Regions from separate parts of the Actinoplanes sp. NPDC021490 genome, predicted to be linked through region 2. Evidence: riboswitches for the same ligand, from Rfam matches in the RefSeq annotation. Region 2 holds a riboswitch; each other region holds the start of a gene.
What was found. A riboswitch is a leader RNA that binds a small molecule or an ion and turns the genes downstream of it on or off. The one in region 2 is predicted to bind cyclic di-AMP.
Positions count from the first base shown of each region.

Region 1: it holds a riboswitch for cyclic di-AMP, as region 2 does, so the genes downstream of both, ACZ3I4_RS35795 (C40 family peptidase) here and ACZ3I4_RS01085 (coiled-coil domain-containing protein) in region 2, are expected to answer to the same signal.
Region 3: it holds a riboswitch for cyclic di-AMP, as region 2 does, so the genes downstream of both, ACZ3I4_RS22245 (C40 family peptidase) here and ACZ3I4_RS01085 (coiled-coil domain-containing protein) in region 2, are expected to answer to the same signal.

Region 1 covers NZ_JBVHFW010000017.1:167,681-173,837, forward strand. Annotated here, with positions in the region: gene ACZ3I4_RS35790 (sigma-70 family RNA polymerase sigma factor) at 290-1,294, shown strand; gene ACZ3I4_RS35795 (C40 family peptidase) at 1,375-2,292, opposite strand; cyclic di-AMP (ydaO/yuaA leader) riboswitch at 2,350-2,479, opposite strand; gene ACZ3I4_RS35800 (DUF3817 domain-containing protein) at 2,646-2,966, opposite strand; gene ACZ3I4_RS35805 (hypothetical protein) at 2,979-3,374, opposite strand; gene ACZ3I4_RS35810 (DUF6158 family protein) at 3,494-3,706, shown strand; gene ACZ3I4_RS35815 (DUF1360 domain-containing protein) at 3,718-4,239, shown strand; gene ACZ3I4_RS35820 (hypothetical protein) at 4,304-4,459, opposite strand; gene ACZ3I4_RS35825 (hypothetical protein) at 4,472-4,672, opposite strand; gene ACZ3I4_RS35830 (hypothetical protein) at 4,964-5,158, shown strand; gene ACZ3I4_RS35835 (GAF and ANTAR domain-containing protein) at 5,207-5,983, shown strand; gene ACZ3I4_RS35840 (antibiotic biosynthesis monooxygenase family protein) at 6,134-6,157, opposite strand, start outside.
Region 2 covers NZ_JBVHFW010000001.1:229,252-235,408, forward strand. Annotated here, with positions in the region: gene ACZ3I4_RS01080 (glycoside hydrolase family 65 protein) at 1-2,028, shown strand, start outside; gene ACZ3I4_RS01085 (coiled-coil domain-containing protein) at 2,086-3,120, opposite strand; cyclic di-AMP (ydaO/yuaA leader) riboswitch at 3,124-3,256, opposite strand; cyclic di-AMP (ydaO/yuaA leader) riboswitch at 3,469-3,600, shown strand; gene ACZ3I4_RS01090 (coiled-coil domain-containing protein) at 3,604-4,656, shown strand; gene ACZ3I4_RS01095 (ABC transporter ATP-binding protein) at 4,678-5,490, opposite strand; gene ACZ3I4_RS01100 (ABC transporter permease) at 5,447-6,157, opposite strand, start outside.
Region 3 covers NZ_JBVHFW010000008.1:111,194-117,350, forward strand. Annotated here, with positions in the region: gene ACZ3I4_RS22220 (TetR/AcrR family transcriptional regulator) at 1-453, shown strand, start outside; gene ACZ3I4_RS22225 (hypothetical protein) at 510-1,088, shown strand; gene ACZ3I4_RS22230 (AMP-binding protein) at 1,085-2,425, shown strand; gene ACZ3I4_RS22235 (Pr6Pr family membrane protein) at 2,422-3,126, shown strand; gene ACZ3I4_RS22240 (class I SAM-dependent methyltransferase) at 3,108-3,953, opposite strand; gene ACZ3I4_RS22245 (C40 family peptidase) at 4,027-4,521, opposite strand; cyclic di-AMP (ydaO/yuaA leader) riboswitch at 4,527-4,675, opposite strand; gene ACZ3I4_RS22250 (FAD binding domain-containing protein) at 5,010-5,885, shown strand; gene ACZ3I4_RS22255 ((2Fe-2S)-binding protein) at 5,890-6,157, shown strand, end outside.

The sequences.
Region 1 (6,157 bases), on a different contig from region 2:
CGGACGTCCCAAGGCCCTTGGTGATGGACGTCGCTGTGAGGGACGAGGGGCCGGTGGTGTCATGAGAGTTGCAACGGGTATGCCTCTGTCTGTACGACCCCGTGTGGTCGCGCAGCCGAATGCCGGAGCACTGGAGCCCTGTACAGCAAGTACGCACGCGGCTCACAGCAATCCCCCAGACATTCGTGACACTTTCGACCCACCAGCCGGAATCAGTGCGGGCAGCCATTTGTTGTGTAGATGCCAGTAACCGCAATGTGCGAACTGCGGACGTTACGGGGAGGAACTGATGGATACAGGGATCACCCGTAACGGGGTAAGTAGTGAAGGCAATGAGGGGACCGTGGGCAACGTGGAGAAGAACACCGTGATGCGGACCGATCAGGTCGCCGAAGAGCGTGACCTGGTCGGCGTCTACCTGCACGAAATCTCCCGGACTCCGCTGCTGGACGCCGCACGGGAGGTCGAGCTCTCCAAGGCAATCGAGGCCGGCCTCTATGCCGAGCACCTGCTCGACAGCGGCGAGGTCCGGCGCGGGGTGAGCCGGGAGGAACTGGAGCGGCTCGTCTCCGAGGGTCAGAAGGCCAAGGATCTGTTCATCCGGGCCAACCTGCGACTGGTCGTGTCGATCGCCCGGCGCTACGTGCGCTCCGGCATGCCGATGCTCGACCTGATCCAGGAGGGCAACACCGGTCTCGTCCGAGCCGTCGAGAAGTTCGACTACGAGCGCGGTTACAAGTTCTCGACGTACGCCACCTGGTGGGTCCGTCAGGCCATCAGCCGGGCCATCGCCCAGCAGGAGCGCACCGTGCGCCTGCCCGTGCACCTGGTCGAGGACGTCAACCGGATGCGCAACGTCACCCGTCAGCTCGTTCGTGAGCTCGGCGGCGACCCCGAGCCCGAGCAGGTGGCGGCCGCTCTCGGCGTGACCGTCGAGCGCGTCAACGAGCTCACCCGCTGGGCCCAGGACACGGTCTCGCTCGACACCCCGGTCGGCGACGACGGCGACACCAACCTCGGCGACCTGGTCGCCGACAGCGACGCCCCCTCGCCCGAGGAGATCGTGCTGACCGCACTGGAGCGGCAGCGCATCGAGGGTCTGCTCAACCACCTGGACGACCGTTCGGCCGGCATCATGCGGGCGCGCTACGGCCTCGAGGACGGTCGCGAGCACTCGCTCACCGAGGTGGCCTCGCGCTTCTCGCTGAGCCGCGAGCGGATCCGTCAGCTCGAGATCCAGGCGCTCGGCCGGCTGCGCGAGCTGGCCCGGGCCGAGGGCCTGCAGGCCGCCTGACGGCTTCTCCTTCCCCCGGTTACTCACGACACAGAAGGCCGGTACCCCGTTCGGGTACCGGCCTTTTTCGTGCGCAGACTTCAGACGACTCGCCCGAATCCGTACGGGGTCATGATGTTGATCGTTCGTTTCTTGACCACCGTGCCGGAGTGCGGGGCATCGATGATCTGGCCGTCGCCGACGTAGATCGCCACATGCCCGAGGCTGCGGTAGAACACCAGGTCGCCCGGTTGCAGATCGTCGCGGTCGATCCGTTTCGTCTCGCTCCACTGCGACTTGGTCTGGTGGGTCAGCGACTTGCCGGCCGCCCGCCACGCCGCCGAGGTCAGACCGGAGCAGTCGAAGCTGCCCGGACCGTCCGCGCCGAACAGATACGGCTTGCCGATCTGGTTGTAGGCGAACGTGACCGCCACGCCGGCCTTGCCGGAGATCTGCGGGATCGGCCCGTCGTAGCCGCCGCTCGTCTCCTGCGCCTGACCGAAGGCGGTCTCGCGCATCTTGAACAGCTTCTTGAGATCCTTCTGGATCGAAGCCTTCTGCGTCGAGAGCGCCCGGAGCTGGGCGGTCTGCTTGGTCTGGGTCGCCTTGAGGGCGGCCTGACGCTCGGTGAAGTTCTGCGTCGCCTCGGTGAAGGTGTCGATGTCGCGCTGGTTGGCCCGGGTCAGCATGTCCAGATAGCTCATGCGGTCCATCAGGCCGTCCTGCCCGCCGGACAGCAGCGCGCTCATCGGGCCTGCACGACCCTGCTTGTAGGACGTGGTGGCCAGGTTGCCCACCTGAGCGCTCGCGGCCTTCAGGGCGGCCTGAGCGGGGGCCAGGGACGCCTGCAGCTTCTTGGCGTCGGACTGGGTCTTCTTCAGGCTGACGTTCATGGCGTTGTACTGCTCGGTGACATCCTCGAGCTTGTTGGACGCCGCCTCGATCTGCTTCTTCAGCTCCGTGGCGGACGGTGCCGCTTGCGCGGGCGTCACGAAGGAGCCGGTGATCGCGGCAGCCATCGCCGCGACGACGAGGACACGAAGCCTCGTACGGGGGTGGGGCACCGGTCAGTGGCCTTTCTTCCGCTTGGCCGCCTACCGGGTTAGCTGTCGGGTTCGGGCTGGAAGATGGCCCTACCGCTGACGCGGATTCACCCCAGAGACTCGGTTCCCCGGTTCGCGCGAGGCGATTCGGCAGCGTTGGCCGGCGCCACCAGGGGGAGTGGCTGCGGACCGAACCAACCGCATCAACCTATCGGCGAAAGATGCAAATGCAAGGGGTCACAGAGTGATTTAAGACAATGGACCGCTTTGTTGGAATGATCCCGATAGCGGTTAGTAATTCGACGGAAGCGAAGCGTCGAAGCGGGCTGTCAAACCGGACTATTCGCCAACTCGGCGGCCGGCACCCATTCCCGGCTCACCTTACGCTCGGCCCAGAACGAGAGGAACGGGATCGTGCCCGACAGCATCACCAGAAGCATCCGGCCGAAGGGCCAGTGCGCGCGGCGGGACAGATCGAACGTGGCCACCAGATAGACCATGAACAGGAAGCCGTGCGCCGGGCCGACCGCCTCGACCACGATCGGGTTGTCGCCCAGGTATTTCAGCGGCATGCCCACCACGACGAGCGCGAGCAGGACCACGCCGACGATCCACGCGATGATCCGGTAACGGGTCAGGGCACCCTTCACGTTCGTCTTTTCCTATCCGGGATAGTCGCTCGGGCGGGCGCCGGGATGGGCGTTCAGCCAGGCGAGATAGTCGTTGTAGGCGGTGAGCTCTGGATCGTCGTCATTGGTGGCGGATCGATGGGCCACGCGCACCGGCCGGCCGACCGTAACAGCCGAACCTGGGAGTTTTTTCTCCGCCGGCTTCTCGGGCGCCTCGGGCCGGCCCTTGCGGGCCAGTTGCACCTCGCGCCACCACAGGAAAACGACGAAGGCCGCGAACACCGGCCACTCGAACATGTAACCCCAGCTGATCGAATTGCCCTCCTGAGCGCGGCTGAACTGCCACCAGCCCAGCACCAGGCAGCCGGAGGCGAGAACCAGCGCCAGGACGTGCCGGGCGATCCACGCCGGGGTCCACAGGCCCTTCATGCCCAGAAGCGTACCGGCGGGTGTTTGTTGATCGTCTGCATGGGCAACTCGGTGTGACGCTGAGGCCCGTTTTCGACCGGAGGTGCACCGTGACCGACGCCCGTGGCGACGCTCCGCTGATGGAGACCGGTATAGATCCGGCCACCCTCGGCGACGACGACCTGTTCCGCGAACTCGCCAGCCTGTACCGCGCCCGCCTGGCCACGCTCCGGCACGGCCCGGACGCGGCGCTGGACAACCACTTCAAGCGGACCGCGGAACTGGAAACCGAGTACATGACCCGTTACCCGGGCCGGGAGGTCGACCGCGACCGGCTCACCCAGGACTTGTAGGGGTTCCCTTGATGCAGACGCTGCGCGCCCGGATGGCGCGCGTCGGGCAGTCGTACGCCCCCCATGATCACCGGCCGCTGGGCGGCTACTCCGTGGCCATGGGGGCCTTCGGCGCCCTCGCCGCCTCGCTAGCCGTCGCGGCCCGGGCCACCGGAAAGCCCGTCCCCGAACGCCCGTCCACCTCCGACGTCGTCCTGCTGTCGCTGGCGACCCACAAGCTGAGCCGGCTGCTGGCCAAGGACTCGGTGACCAGTCCGCTGCGCGCCCCCTTCACCCGTTACACCGAGCCGGCCGGTGCGGCCGAGCTCAACGAGGAGGTGCGCGACCACGAGAGCTCGCTCAAGCACGGGATCGGCGAGCTCATCACCTGCCCGTTCTGCCTGGCCGTGTGGGTGGCGACGGGCCTGACCGGCAGTCTCGTGCTGGCGCCCCGCCTGACCCGGCTGGCCGCGGTGACCCTGACGGCCACGGCGGTCTCCGACTTCCTGCAGCTCGGCTATGACGTGGCCAAGCGCCACGCCGAGGGCGATTAGACCCCGGTTCCCGTACGCGAGAAGGCCCGGGTTCGAACACCCGGGCCTTCTCGCGTCGTGTCCGTCAGGGCGGGCCGTCCTTGTCGAGACCGGACCAGCCCTCGGGGCTCTCGGGTTCGGCCTCGTCGTCCTGCCCGGCGGTGACGTCGGAATCGACTGTCGTGGCGTCGTGCTCGCCGGCGAAGTCCTCCTGCTCGTCCGGGTCGCCGATCGGCTCCATCGCGGTCTCCTCTCAGACTTCCAGCGCGCGCAGCGCCTCGGCCGCCTCGTCCTGGGCGTATTCGCCCTCGGGCAGCGCGTCGACCCGGGTCAGGGCCAGGGCGGGCAGGTCGGCCGCGATCGCCCGGCGCTGCAGGTCGGCGCTGCTCAGCCGTTCCTGCCCGTCGTAGGCGTCGTCCAGAAATGCGTCAAGCTCACGGATCTCGTCGGTCACGGACTCGGGCTACCCGGCCCCGGGTCGCCGAAACTTTGTGGTCGGCGTCACATTCGCTAACGGAATCGGGGTGGGGGTCCGACCGTTGATGACAGATGTCGGTGTGCCCAGTGTCCCCGGGCCTCACCCAATGCCTTCACGGAATACCGTTCGGCTGGAGCCGTGTTGAGCCACTCGCCGCGAGGCGACCTGCACACCGACATCTGCGCCGCCCCCGGTTAACGCCGAGGGCGGCGCTCTGCTTTCCGGCCGCCGTGTTTCTCGATCCTCACTACGGGTAGTCGATCTCTCATGACTGACGACCGGATCGGGCAGCGCGCGGCCGAGCTACTTCCCGAGGAGCAGGTGGCCGGAAGCGCGGACCCCCGGGCGCAGGCCGAGGCGATCCTCGCGGAATCCGACGAGCGCGAGCACGATCCCAACGGCGCGCCCGACACCTTCCTGGAGCGGCGGCGCTCGGACCAGACGGCCGAAACCACTCCGTAGAGGCACAAGACTTACGTGAGCGTCGATGGCCATGGCAGGATGCCCCGCGTGTCCGCCCCATATCGCCGGTTTTCGCCCCCGGATCGTGGTCCCGCCCGCGTCGTGACCCGGCGCCGGCGCACCCGTTCCGTGGCCCGGGCGGTGCCGGCCGGGCCGCACCCGGTGGAACTGGCCGGCCTGCTGCACGAACTCACCGCGTCCCTGCTGTCGGCCGACAACTTCGCCCAGGCGCTGGAACGCTTGGCCACCTTCGCCGCCGGCGCGGTCCCCGGCGCCGTCCGCTGCTCGATCGTGCTGATCGGCGAGGGCGGCCCCCTGACCCACGTCGGCCACGGCCCGGCCGGAGCCGCGGTCGACGACATCCAGTACACCGCGGGAACGACCGGCCCCGGCCTGGAAGCCGCCCGCACGCGCACCCTGCTCACCGTGCCCGACCTGGCCACCGACACCCGCTGGCCCGACCTGGCCGAGGCGGCCGGGCGCGAGGACGTGCACGGCGTGGCCGCCCTGCCCCTCGACCTGCCCCGCGCCGAGGTGGGCGCCCTGAGCCTCTACTTCGACGTGCCCGCCGCTCCCGGCCCCGACGACCTGCTCACCGCGATGGCCCTGGCCAACCAGTCCGAGGTCCTCCTGGACGAACTACGCCGCCGAGACGCCCTGAGCTCCGGCGCCGCGGTCGACCGCGCCGTCGGCGTCATCATCGCCCAGCGCGGTTGCGGGGTGCAGGAGGCCTACACCGTCCTGCGCGACACGGCCCAACGCCTCGGCCTGGACCGCCGCGCCGTCGCCGACCGCCTGATCGCCGTGGCCGCCCGAAACGCCTGACCCCTCCGAGCCGCCGCCCTGCAACCCCGACCGGACCGGTCGCCGTCGTGCCGTCGCGACCGCCGGACAGATGGCTGTCCACACTCAGAGCCGCTGACTCTCCAGTCGGGCTGCCGTATCGGCTTGTTCGCCCTCTCGCCCTGTGGCCGGTCAGTCGGTGGGCTTCTCGACGTG
Region 2 (6,157 bases):
GTGCTCGACCTGCGGGCCGGCACGCTCGAGCGCACCGTCGAATGGGTGTCGCCGTCCGGGCAGGCCATCCGCGTGCGCACCGTGCGGATGGTGTCGTTCACCCAGCGCTCCGTCGTCGCCTTCCTCTACGAGGTCGAGCCGCTCGACAACTCCGCCCGCCTGATCCTGCAGTCCGAGCTGGTCGCCAACGAGCAGCTCCCGCCGATGAGCAAGGACCCGCGGGTCGCCGCCGTGCTCGATCACCCGCTGCAGTCCGAGGAGGTGCTCGAGCAGCGCACCGGCGGCCTGCTGGTGCACCGCACCAAGGCCAGCGACCTGCGCATGGCCGCGGCCATGGAGCACCTGGTCGAGGCGCCCGGCAAGCACGCCGTGACCACCGAGGGTCACCCCGACTGGCTGCGGACGACCGTGGCCGGCAAGCTCGAGCCCGGCCAGAAGCTGCGCGTGGTCAAGCTGGCCGCGTACGGGTGGTCCAGCCACCGCTCCCTGCCCGCCGTGCGTGACCAGGTCGGCGCCGCGCTGGCCAGTGCCCGGCTCGACGGCTGGGAGGGCCTGGTCGAGGCTCAGCGCGAATATCTGGACGCTTTCTGGGACCACTCCGACGTGCGCGTCGACGGTGACCCCGAGGTGCAGCAGGCGGTCCGTTTCGGCCTCTTCCACACGCTCCAGGCGGGCGCCCGGGCCGAGCAGCGCCCGATCGGCTCCAAGGGCCTCAGCGGCCCCGGCTACGACGGCCACACGTTCTGGGACTCCGAGACCTTCGTGCTGCCCGCGCTGACGTACACGCAGCCCTCCGCGGCCGCCGACGTGCTGCGCTGGCGCCACTCGACGCTGGATCTGGCGCGGGAGCGCGCTCAGACGCTCGGTCTGCAGGGCGCGGCCTTCCCATGGCGCACGATCCGCGGGCAGGAATGCTCGGCGTACTGGCCGGCCGGCACCGCGGGCTTCCACATCGGGGCCGACATCGCCGACGCCGTCCGCCGCTACGTGCAGGCCACCGGCGACTACGACTTCGAGCGCGAGGTGGGCCTCGAGCTGCTGGTCGAGACCGCGCGGCTGTGGCGCTCGCTGGGTCACCACGACCGGCACGGGCGCTTCCACATCGACGGCGTCACCGGCCCGGACGAGTACACGGCCGTGGTCGACGACAACATCTACACCAACCTGCTGGCTCAGCAGAACCTGATGACGGCGGCCGACGCGGCCAAGCGTCACCCCGACCTGGCCCGCAAGCTGGGCGTGGACGACGAGGAGACGGCGAGCTGGCGCGACGCGGCGGCCTCGGTGCACATCCCGTACGACCGCGAACTGGGTGTTCACCAGCAGTCCGAGGGCTTCACCCGGCTGCAGGAGTGGGACTTCGAGAACACTCCGCCCGAGGCTTATCCGCTGCTGCTCAACTACCCGTATTTCGACCTGTACCGCAAGCAGGTGGTCAAGCAGGCCGACCTGGTCATGGCGATGTACATCCGCGGTGACGCGTTCACCCCGGAGGAGAAGGCCCGCAACTTCGCCTACTACGACGCCCGGACCGTACGCGACTCGTCGCTGTCGGCCTGCGTCCAGGCGGTGATGGCGGCCGAGACCGGGCACCTGGAGCTGGCGCACGACTATCTGGGCGAGGCCGCCCTGATGGACCTGCACGACCTGCACCAGAACTCGCGGGACGGCCTGCACATCGCCTCGCTGGCCGGCACCTGGATGTCGCTGGTGGCCGGCCTGGGCGGCATGCGCGACTTCAACGGCCAGCTGTCGTTCTCGCCCCGCCTGCCCAGCCGTATCAACAGCCTGGAGTTCTCGCTGCTCTGGCGGGGTCTGCGGCTGCGCGTCAACGTGACCGCCGACGAGGTCACCTACTCGCTGCGCAACGGCGGCGGCTCGGCCCGCCTGGTGCTCCAGCACCACGGCAAGGACGTCGAGGTTACCCAGGTCAAGCCGGTGGTCGTGCCGATTCCGCCGGCCCACCCGGTCGGCCCGGCGCCGAGCCAGCCGCTCGGCCGCGCCCCGGTGCGGCGCATGACCAGCTGATCCACGACACGGAAAAGGGCCCCGGGTTCGCACCCGGGGCCCTTTCTCGTCGGCCGGTCAGAGCATCGACACGTGCACGTGGTCGGTGTGGTCGCTCGGCCCGCTGTACGACTTCCAGCCGCTGGCCGGGAACCAGATCTGCTTGTACCAGATGACGTAATAGATGCCGAGTTTGTCGGCATTACGCACCAGGAACGCCATCAGGTTGTTGCCGTACGTGCGGGTATCGGCATTGTGAGCGGGCGCGAAACCGCGCTTCTGCAACGACCAGTCGCAGGCTCGGCCCTTCGGGTGCTCGAACGGCCCACCGTTGCGATGGCAGCCCACGAATCGGTTGAAGCCGGCCTTCTTCACCTCTTTGTACATGTGCATCGTACGGGCGGTGACGCAGCCGCTGGTGGTCTCATCCTGGACGTTGCAGCTCTCGGGCGAGAAACCGCCGTCGGAATTGCGCGGCGCGGGCGCGGCGGCCGGTGACTTCGCGAGCACCAGGCCGTGCGTCAGGCTGTCGCCGCCGACCAGAGCGAGCGCCTTGTCGGCCGCGTCCTTCTGCTTCGACATCGCCACGAGGTTGGTCTGCTGCTTCTTGACCTCGGCGTCGAGCGCGGCCTTCTTGCTGTTGACGTCCGCGATGGCCTTGTTGAGCTCGAACAGCTTGCGGTCCTGCATGGCGTTGATCTCTTCGAGGGAGACCGCCTTGGCCAGGAAGTCGTCCGAGTTCTGGCTGCCGAGCAGGAAGCCGGCCGCCCCGAGGTGGCCGGTGCGGTACTGCTGCCCGGCGATCGCGTTGACCTCGGGAAGAAGGGAGAGGCGCTTGCCCTCGGCCAGCTTGATCTCCGCGGCCAGCTTCTTCTGAGCGGAGGTGGACTTCGTTACCGCGGCCTTGGCCGCGACGTAACGCCGGTTGGAGGACTCGATCACATCGTCCAGAGTGGCGTTCTTGCCGACTGTGTCGCTCGAACCGCCCTCGTTGGGAGCCGAGGTGCCATCACCCGGCTCGGCGCTCGCCGGGGAGGCGGGCACGGCGAGAAAGGAGAGGGCCACGATCGGCGCCAGGGCAAGCATCAGCCACCGGCGGGGTCGTACGGTCAATGCAGTTCCTTCCGGTAAACCGCCGACCGGGTTAGCTGACGGGTTCGGGACGGAAGCGATCCCTACCGCTTGCGCGGATGCACCCCACTGACCTGGTTCCCCGGCTCGCCTCGCGGCGATTGGGCGGTGGTCTGCCGGCGCCTCGGGGGCGGCGCCACGGCGGCAGAACCGGCGGCCAGTTTACCCGAGAGTTCGCGTTGCTTCAGGACCAGAGAATGGGCAATTTCGTAGTCACTCGAACACATTCTGTTATTGCGGTGACAGCGCGTCGTCGATGAATTGCATCGCGTGCGATAACTGTCGATCTCGTGATGAAGTCGGTATGGTCGGGACCGGTCTCCGCCCCCCTGGAGACCGCCGCCTAATCGTCTTCGGATGAACCGGGGAACCAATCTCGTGGGGTGCATCCGCGCAAGCGGTAGGGATCACTTCCGTCCCGAACCCGTCAGCTAACTCGGTCGGCGGCCGACGGAAGGAACAGATGTGCGGCACAAGACTGTCCGGCGACGAACGGCGGCCCTTCTGGCCCTGCTCGTCGCGCTTTCCGGGCTGACCCTGGCGGTGGCCGGTCCGGCCGCTGCGGCGCCGGGTGACACCGGCGACGACGGCGAGGGCGCCCCCAAGACCCTGATCCAGCAACTCGAGGTCGCCTCCAAGGGCTTCGTGGAAGCCAAGGAGGCCCTGGCCCGGTCCAAGACCCGGCAGGCCCAGCTGGCCGCGAAGCTCAAGGAGCTCGACGCCGACCTGGCGCCCCGGCAGGCCGCCATCGACGAGATCATTCAGAAGTCGTACCGGACCGGCCGGATGGGTCCGATGACGGCGCTGCTCACGGCGAGCTCGGCCGGCGGCTTCCTCGACCGCGCCGAGACGCTCGAGACCGTCGCGGTGCGCGAGAACCAGGTCGTCGCCGACCTCAAGGCGACCCGGGACGCCCAGCAGCGCGCCAAGGTGGCCATCGACACCGAGGTGCGCAACCAGCAGAAACACGTCAACACGATGGCCAAGCGCAAGGTGCAGGCCGAGACCGCGCTCAAGGCCGCCAACACCGGCGGATCGGACCGGACAGGCGAGGACGCCGACGAGCCGTCCGACGGCGGATCCAGCAGCAAGGCCAGCCCGGCGCCGCGCAACAAGGACGGCTCCCTGTCCGACGAGGGCTGCACCGAGAAGGACCCCACCACCAGCGGCTGCCTCACCCCGCGGACCCTGCACGCGCTCAAGCAGGCGAAGGCCGACGGCTTCACCCGCTATGTGGCGTGCTTCCGCGAGCAGAACAGCGGTGAGCATCCCAAGGGGCAGGCCTGTGACTTCGCGGCCGAGAAGAAGGGGTTCGGCGGCGTCGCGTCGGGTGGTGACAAGGCGTACGGCACCCGGCTGGCCAACTACTTCATCAACAACTCGGACCGGCTGGGCGTGCTCTACGTCATCTGGTTCAAGCGCATCTGGCTGCCTTCGAGCGGCTGGAAGGCGTACTCGAGGGGTAACGGCGACCCCTCGAGCGACCACACGAACCACGTGCACCTCTCGGTGCGCTGAGCCCGCGAAGGGGTACGGGACCTACTTGTTGACGTAGGTCTCGTACTCCTTCAGCACGTCCTCGGTCGGGCCGTCGGCCCGGATCACGCCGGACTCCAGCCAGATGCTGCGCTCGCAGGTGTCGCGGATCGACTGCTCGCTGTGGCTGACGAGGAAGACCGTGCCGGCCTCCTTGCGCAGGTCACGCACCCGCTGCTCGCTGCGCTTGCGGAACTTGGCGTCACCGGTGGCCAGCGCCTCGTCGATCAGCAGCACGTCGTGCTTCTTGGCCGCGGCGATCGAGAAGCGCAGCCGGGCCGACATGCCCGACGAGTAGGTCTTCATCGGCAGCGAGCTGAAGTCGCCCCGGTCGTTGATGCCGGAGAACTCGATGATGTCGGCCGCCTGCTCCTTGACCTGGGCCGGGGACATGCCCATGGCCAGGCAGCCGAGCTCGACGTTGCGCTCGCCGGAGAGCTCGTTCATGAGGGCCGCGTTCACGCCCAGCAGCGACGGCTGGCCGGCCGCGTAGATGCCGCCGCCCCGCTCGACCGGCAACAGCCCGGCGATCGCCCGCAGCAGCGTCGACTTGCCCGACCCGTTGGTGCCGATCAGGCCGATCGCCTCGCCCTTGTAGGCGACGAAGCTGACGCCCTGGACCGCGTGCACCTCGCGTACGGCAGCGCTCTTCTTGCCCGTGATGAGCCGCTTGAAGCTGGCCAGCGGCGTGTTCGCGCCCGGCGCCACCGACCCGTAGATGCGGTAGACGATGTGCGCGTTGTCCGCGATGACGGTCGGTTCCCGCTCGATGTCAGCCACGGCCGTAGCCCTTCTCTCCGCGCCAGAAGTAGACATAACCGCCGAAGCTCACGAGCGCCGTCCAGATCACGGCCTGGAGCCACAGGATGGGCGCGGGCTGGGCCAGCTCGACGTTCTCCATCAGCGCGTGCCGGACCAGCTCGATGAAGATCAGCATCGGGTTGGCCTCGATCAGCGTGAGCTGCCAGCCGTGCAGCCGCTCGGCGAAGAACGTCACCGGGTAGAGCACCGCCGAGCCGTACATCCAGATCCGCAGCAGATAGGGGATGAGCTGCCGGATGTCGGTGACCTTGGAGATCAGGCGGGAGACGAACAGGGCCAGCCCGGCGTTGAACAGCGACTGGAGCACCAGCGCCGGGATCAGCAGCAGCCACTGCACGGTGATCGGCTCGCCGGTGAACAGCACGATCGCGACGAGCACGACGATCGAGGCGATCATGTTGCGCACCTCGACCAGGGTGACCGCGATCGGCAGGCTCGCCCGGGGGAAGTGCAGCGCCCGGATCAGCGCCATGTTGGCTGTGATCGACTGCGAGCCCGCCTGAACCACCGTCTGGGTGAATCCGAAGATGAAAACACCGGCGCAGAGGTACGCGATGAAGTTGTCGACGCCCTGCTTGGTGTTGATCAGAACGCCGAAGATCAGGTAGTAGACGCCCGCGTTGATCAGCGGGGTGAGGAGCTGCCAGACCACGCCGAGCTT
Region 3 (6,157 bases), on a different contig from region 2:
GTGGCCCGCGCAGCCGGAGTCGGCATCGGTACGGTCTTCCGCCACTTCCCGACCAAGGCGACCCTGATCGAGGCGGTCTTCCGCGAGCGGCTCCGGCGGTTCGCCGAGGAGGCCGACCAGCTGGCCGTGTCCGACGACCCGGCCACCGCGATCTGGACCTTCCTGGGCCGCATAGCCGAGGTGGCCGCGGGCAAACAGGCCTGGGCCGACGCCTTCGCCGCGGGCGACCTGCACGAGGCCCTCACCCCGGCCCGCGAGCAACTGCCACGTGCTCTGGGGGCGCTGCTGACCCGGGCGCAGGAAGCCGGCGCCATCCGCCACGACGTGACGGTTCCCGAGTTGACAGCTCTCATGCTCGCCGTGTCCCGGGTTCCCGACCACGGCGCCGACGGCGCCCCGTTGCGGGCCCGGGTGCTGGCCATCGTGTTCGACGGCTTGCGGCTCCAGCATTGACCCTCTGGGGTGTGGCTGGGGGCCACCGGCGGCGCCCGCGCAGCTAGGGTGGTGCGGTGGCTGCGCTGAGTGTTGCCTGGGTGGACGACCAGTACGACCGGGAGAACGCGGGGCTCGGGCGCAGCCGGTTCGCCGAGCACGTCTGGGTTCATGCCAAGGAGTTCGACGACTGCTGGGGTGACATCTCGCCCGTCGGGTTCGCGTGTGCGGCCTGGCGTCTGGCCACCGCGCCGCACCTCGATCCGGGATACGTGCGGCTGCACCGGCGTGTGCTGACGGCCGAGCTGCGGCGCAACACCTGGGACGGCTCCCTCACCGCGGCCGTCGAGCTGGTCGCGCCCTGGCCCGCGGCGATCGGGGCGTCCAAGAGCTGGACCCAGGACCGGGGCTGGCGTGACTGGCCCGAGACGTTCGGCCAGTTCCTGGCGCCGTCGCAAGAGGAACTGGCCCGCATCCCGCACGCGCGCTCGATGCTGGTCGTCGAGGCGCCGCTGTCGTTCGCCGGTCTGCCCGCGATGCCCGACAGCGCGGGCCCGGAGCTTCCGGAGCTGGCCGAGCGCACGGTCACGGTCCTGGTGCGCGAGCTCAACGACCTGCTCTCCCCGATGGTCACCCAGTTGGAGGCGGCCCGATGACCCGGCTTCTGGGGGCCCTGCACGAGGCCGAAGACCTGACTGACGCCGTACGGGCGCAAGGGGGTGGCCTGTCGCGGCATGAGTTGCTCGGGCAGGCGGCGGGGGTGGCGCGACGGATCGCCGGACGCCGGATGGTGGCCGTGGAAGCGACGCCGACGCTCGACACCGTGGTGGCCGTGACCGGCGCCCTGCTGGCGGGGGTGCCGGTGGTGCCGATCCCGCCCGACGCCGGGGAGCTGGAGCGGGCGCACATTCTGGCCGACTCGGGCGCCGAGCCGATCGACGCCGGGCCGTGGGCCGCGAGCAACGACGTTCCCGCCGAGCCCGACGATTCGAGCCCGGCCCTGGTCCTTTACACCAGCGGCACGACCGGGGCGCCCAAGGGCGTGGTGCTGTCCCGGGCGGCGCTGGCGGCCGACCTCGACGCGCTGGCCGAGGTCTGGCAGTGGACGCCGGCCGACACCCTCGTACACGGGCTGCCGCTCTTTCATGTGCACGGTCTGGTGCTGGGCGTGCTCGGGCCGCTGCGCGTCGGTTCCCGGCTCGTGCACACCGGCCGGCCCACCCCGCAGGCGTATGCCGCCGCGCCCGGGACCTTGTATTTCGGCGTGCCCACGGTGTGGTCGCGGGTCTGCGCCGCTCCCGCCGAGGCTCGCGCGCTGGCCCGGGCCCGCCTGCTGGTGTCGGGCAGCGCGCCCCTCCCGGTGCCGGTGTTCGACGAGCTACGCGCGCTGACCGGCCAGGCCCCGGTGGAGCGGTACGGCATGACCGAAACGTTGATCACGGTGAGCGCCCGCGCCGATGGTGAGCGCCGCGCGGGGCATGTCGGCCTGCCCGTTCCCGGAGTCGAGACGCGGCTGACCGACGACGCCGGCGAGCCCCTGCGGCCGGGCGCCGAGATCGGGCACCTGCAGGTTCGCGGGGCCACGCTGTTCGACGGCTATCTGCACCACGGGCGTCCGGAGGTGGACGGCTGGTTCGAGACCGGCGACGTGGCCATGATCGGCGAGGACGGGTGGCATCGGATCGTCGGACGGGCCTCGACCGACCTGATCAAGACCGGGGGCTACCGGGTCGGCGCGGGCGAGGTCGAGGACGCGTTGCTGATGCATCCCGCGGTCCGTGAGGCCGCCGTCGTCGGCACCCCGCATCCGGATCTCGGCGAGCAGATCACCGCGTACGTGGTGGCCGACGGGACGACGGAGCGGGAGCTGATCGATTTCGTCGCCACCGGCCTGTCCGTGCACAAGCGGCCCCGCGTCGTGCACCTGGTCGGCAGCCTTCCCCGCAACGCGATGGGCAAGGTGCAGAAGGCGGCACTACGGTCGGCCCGATGAGGGTCTGGCTTACTCCGCAGTTCTGGCTGCGCGTGCTCATCGTGGTCTCCGGGCTGGTCGGCCTGCTCATCGGCGAGCACCGCATCGCGTACTACACGTGCCAGAGCAACCTGATCACGCTGGGCTATTTCGGCGGGGTCCTCTATTGGATGGTGCGCCGCCGCACCACCGATCCGGCCGCACCCCGCCTGCGCGGCGCGGTCACCCTGTGGATCGTCATCACCGGCCTGATCTCGCACTTCATGCTGCAGAACGGCGAGAACCCGCTGCCCGGCCTGGCCGCCGACGACCCCGCCCGGCAGGTCACCAACTGGTCCCTCTTCCTCGTGCACTACGCCGTGCCGCTGCTGGTCCTGGCCGACTGGATCGCCTTCGGCCCGCGCCGGGTCTCCCCGTGGCGCGACCTCCCGCTGTGGATCCTGTTCCCGCTCGGCTACGGCGCGACCTCGGTGGCCCGCGCGGTCCTGTTCCCCACGGTCAGCGACCGCTACCCCTACTTCTTCCTCAACCCCACTTCGCACGGGTACGGATGGGTGGCCGGCCAGTTCGTGAAGCTGGGCGTGATCTTCGCCGTGCTGGGTGCGGCGCTGCTGGCCATCGACCGCCTCGCCGCACGGATGAGCCCCGAGCCTGTCCACCATCCCGAGTTGTCCACAGGCCGCCCCGCCAAGATCGGCTCAGCTCACGCCGACAGCACGTAGATCCGGGGGTTCAGCTTGCCGATCATCTGGTACACGCCCCACAGGCAGTCGGTGAGCATGAACTCGTAGCCGATGGTGCCGAACCGCTCCTCGTACGCCGCACGGTTGCGCAGCATCCGCGACACCCGCAGCAGCTGTTTGGAACTGGTGGCAACGCCATCCTCCTCGAGGCGCTCGCGCGTCTCACCGTGCAGCTCGATGCACTGGACGATGCTCAGCCCGGCCCCGGTGATCGCGGCCTCGAACCGCTGCGGATCGGTGCTTGCGGCGTGGATGCCCGCCGGCGGCCACAGGAACGCCGCCTCCGCCGGCGTCAGCCAGTCGGTGGCGGTCATCTGAAAGATCACCGCACGAGCGCCGGGTTTGAGCACCCGCCGGAACTCGCCGAACACCGTCTCCAGATCCTCGACGTGAACGAGGACGTCCTTGCACCAGATCAGGTCGACCGAGCCGGTGGGATCGGTCAGTTTCTCGGCGCGGCCCTCGTCGATGCGGACCCGGGCGGCGCCTTCGGGTTCCTCGACGGCGAACGCGGCGAGGTCGCGGGCCGCGTTGTCCAGATGACGGCGCACCGGCTCGACGCCCCGCACCGTGAACCCGAAGCGACGCGACAACTCGAAGCAGTGACGTCCGTCCCGGGCGCCGACATCCAGCACGGCCGAACCCGGCGGGAGGCCGGTCTCGGCGACCAGGTCGAACAACAGCTCGTTCAGGCCCCGCGGCGACAGGCTCTCGTCCAGGGCCGCATCGATCTCCTGGTCGTCGAACGCGTCACCGTAGACGTCGTCGATGCTGCGCATGGCCCGCGGGGCGGGAAGGCTGGTCATAGCCGCGCACGCTAGGAGCGGCCCCGCGAGCGCGCAACGGACTTTCGAAGGGCCGCGGGGCCGGACCCCGATTTCAGCCCCCGATCCGGCCGAATCTCACCTGCTTCCAGTTCCAGATCCGGGCCAGCTTCACCCGGTCGCCCGGCTTGGGGGCGTGCCACACCTGGCCGGCGCCCGCGTAGACGGCCACGTGGTAGGCCCGGCCGCCCGAGACCCAGAAGACCAGGTCGCCGGGGCGGGTCGCGGCCCCGGTGATCTTCCGGGCGGCGCTGTACTGCGCCTGGGCGGAGCGCGGCAGGTTGACGTCGGCCTTCGCGTACGCGAAACCGGTCAGGCCGGAGCAGTCGAACGCGGCGGGCCCGCGGGAGCCGTACCGGTAGGGCTTGCCCCGTTGGGCCCGGGCCGCCGCGACGATCTTCTGGCCGCGAGCAAGAAGGGCGGCCGCAGCGGCCGGGGCCGCGGCAACCGGGGCCGCCGAGGCCGGTGCGGGAGCGACGAGCAGGGTGGCGGCGATGACCGCGGCCGCGAACATGAGCAGCAGGCGGCGCGGCGTCGTGAGGTGGAACAAGACGATCCTCGGTCCTTCAACCGCCTGCGAGGTTAGCTGTCGGATTAGGCCTGAAGGCGGCCCGCCGCGTACGCGACTTCACCCCGAGCCGGCGCGATGGCCGGCGTTCTGGTTCCCCCGCTCCCGCCCACTGAAGTTCCGTCGATGTCAGGTCGGGCCACCCCCGGTGGGCGGGACTCGGCGTTCCGGGGCGGCCTGGTGCGTGTCCCGATGTGGGGCGCACGGAAGGACGATCGGCCGGTTGCCGCGATCCGCCACCCTTTCGCAGCCGTCCCAGAAACCTCGTGCGTCCCCAATCGAACAAAAGACCGCAAATCGCTCCGGACATCGGGGACGAAGAGCCCGGAATGACCGCGATATCGGGCGCGCGGGCCGGTGAGGCTCCTCACCAAATAACCCGGAGCGCAGCAACCTAAGGCATCGCTTAGGTAGCTGTTGACATTGGACGCCGCTCAGGAAAGATGCTCGGCAATCGAGGGAGGTGCGGCGTGCAGGTTCCGGCTCCGTTCGAATACGAGCGTGCCACCAGTGTGGACCAGGCGATCGGACTGCTGGAACGTCTGGGCAGCTCAGCACGGCTGGTGGCGGGCGGGCACAGCCTGCTGCCGATGATGAAGCTGCGGCTGGCGAACTTCGAATATCTGATCGACATCAACCCGCTGCACGCCGAACTGGGATACATCCGGGTGCAGGCCGGTGAGGTTCGCATCGGGGCCATGACCCGGCATCGGGAGCTGCTCGAGTCCGACGAGCTGGCCGCCGCGTTCCCGATCTTCCGGGACGCCGAGCGCGTGATCGCCGATCCCGTGGTGCGCAACCGGGGCACGCTCGGCGGCTCGCTGTGCCAGGCCGATCCGTCCGAGGACCTGTCCGCGGTGTGCACGACCCTCGACGCCAGCTGTGTGATCCGCGGGCCGGGCGGCGCCGAGCGGGTCGTGTCGATGGAGGAGTTCCACTTCGGGCCGTACGAGACCGCCGTCGGCGACGACGAGATGCTGGTCGAGGTGCGCTTCCCGGTGCGTACGGGTGGCGGCAGCGCGTACGAGAAGGTCGAGCGCCGGGCCGGGGACTGGGCCGTGGTGTCGGCCGGCGCCGCGGTGTGGCTGGCCCCGGACGGCACGATCGCCGACGCGCGGGTGGGTCTGGCCGCGGTCGGGCCCAACACGACCGGCATCCCGGAGATCTCGCGGGCGCTGCGGGGCAACACGCCGGACGAGGAGATGTACGAGCGGGCCGGTGCGATCGCCGCGGGCAGCTGCGACCCGGCCACCGACCAGCGGGGCAGCGAGGACTACAAGCGCCACCTCGCCGACGAGCTCACCCGCCGCACGCTGCGCAAGGCTGTCGAACGGGCGAGGAGCTGAGTCCATGCAGGTCACGATGACCGTCAACGACGTCGAGGTCACCCGGGAGATCGAGGGCCGGCTGCTGCTCGTGCACTTCCTGCGCGACACGCTGAGCCTGACCGGCACGCACTGGGGCTGCGACACCAGCAACTGCGGCACCTGCGTGGTGTGGCTGGACGGCGAGCCCGTCAAGTCGTGCACCGTGCTGGCCGCGATGGCCGGCGGGCACGAGGTCCGTACGGTGGAAGGCCTGGCGAAGGGGGCCGAGCTCGACCCGATCCAAGAGGGCT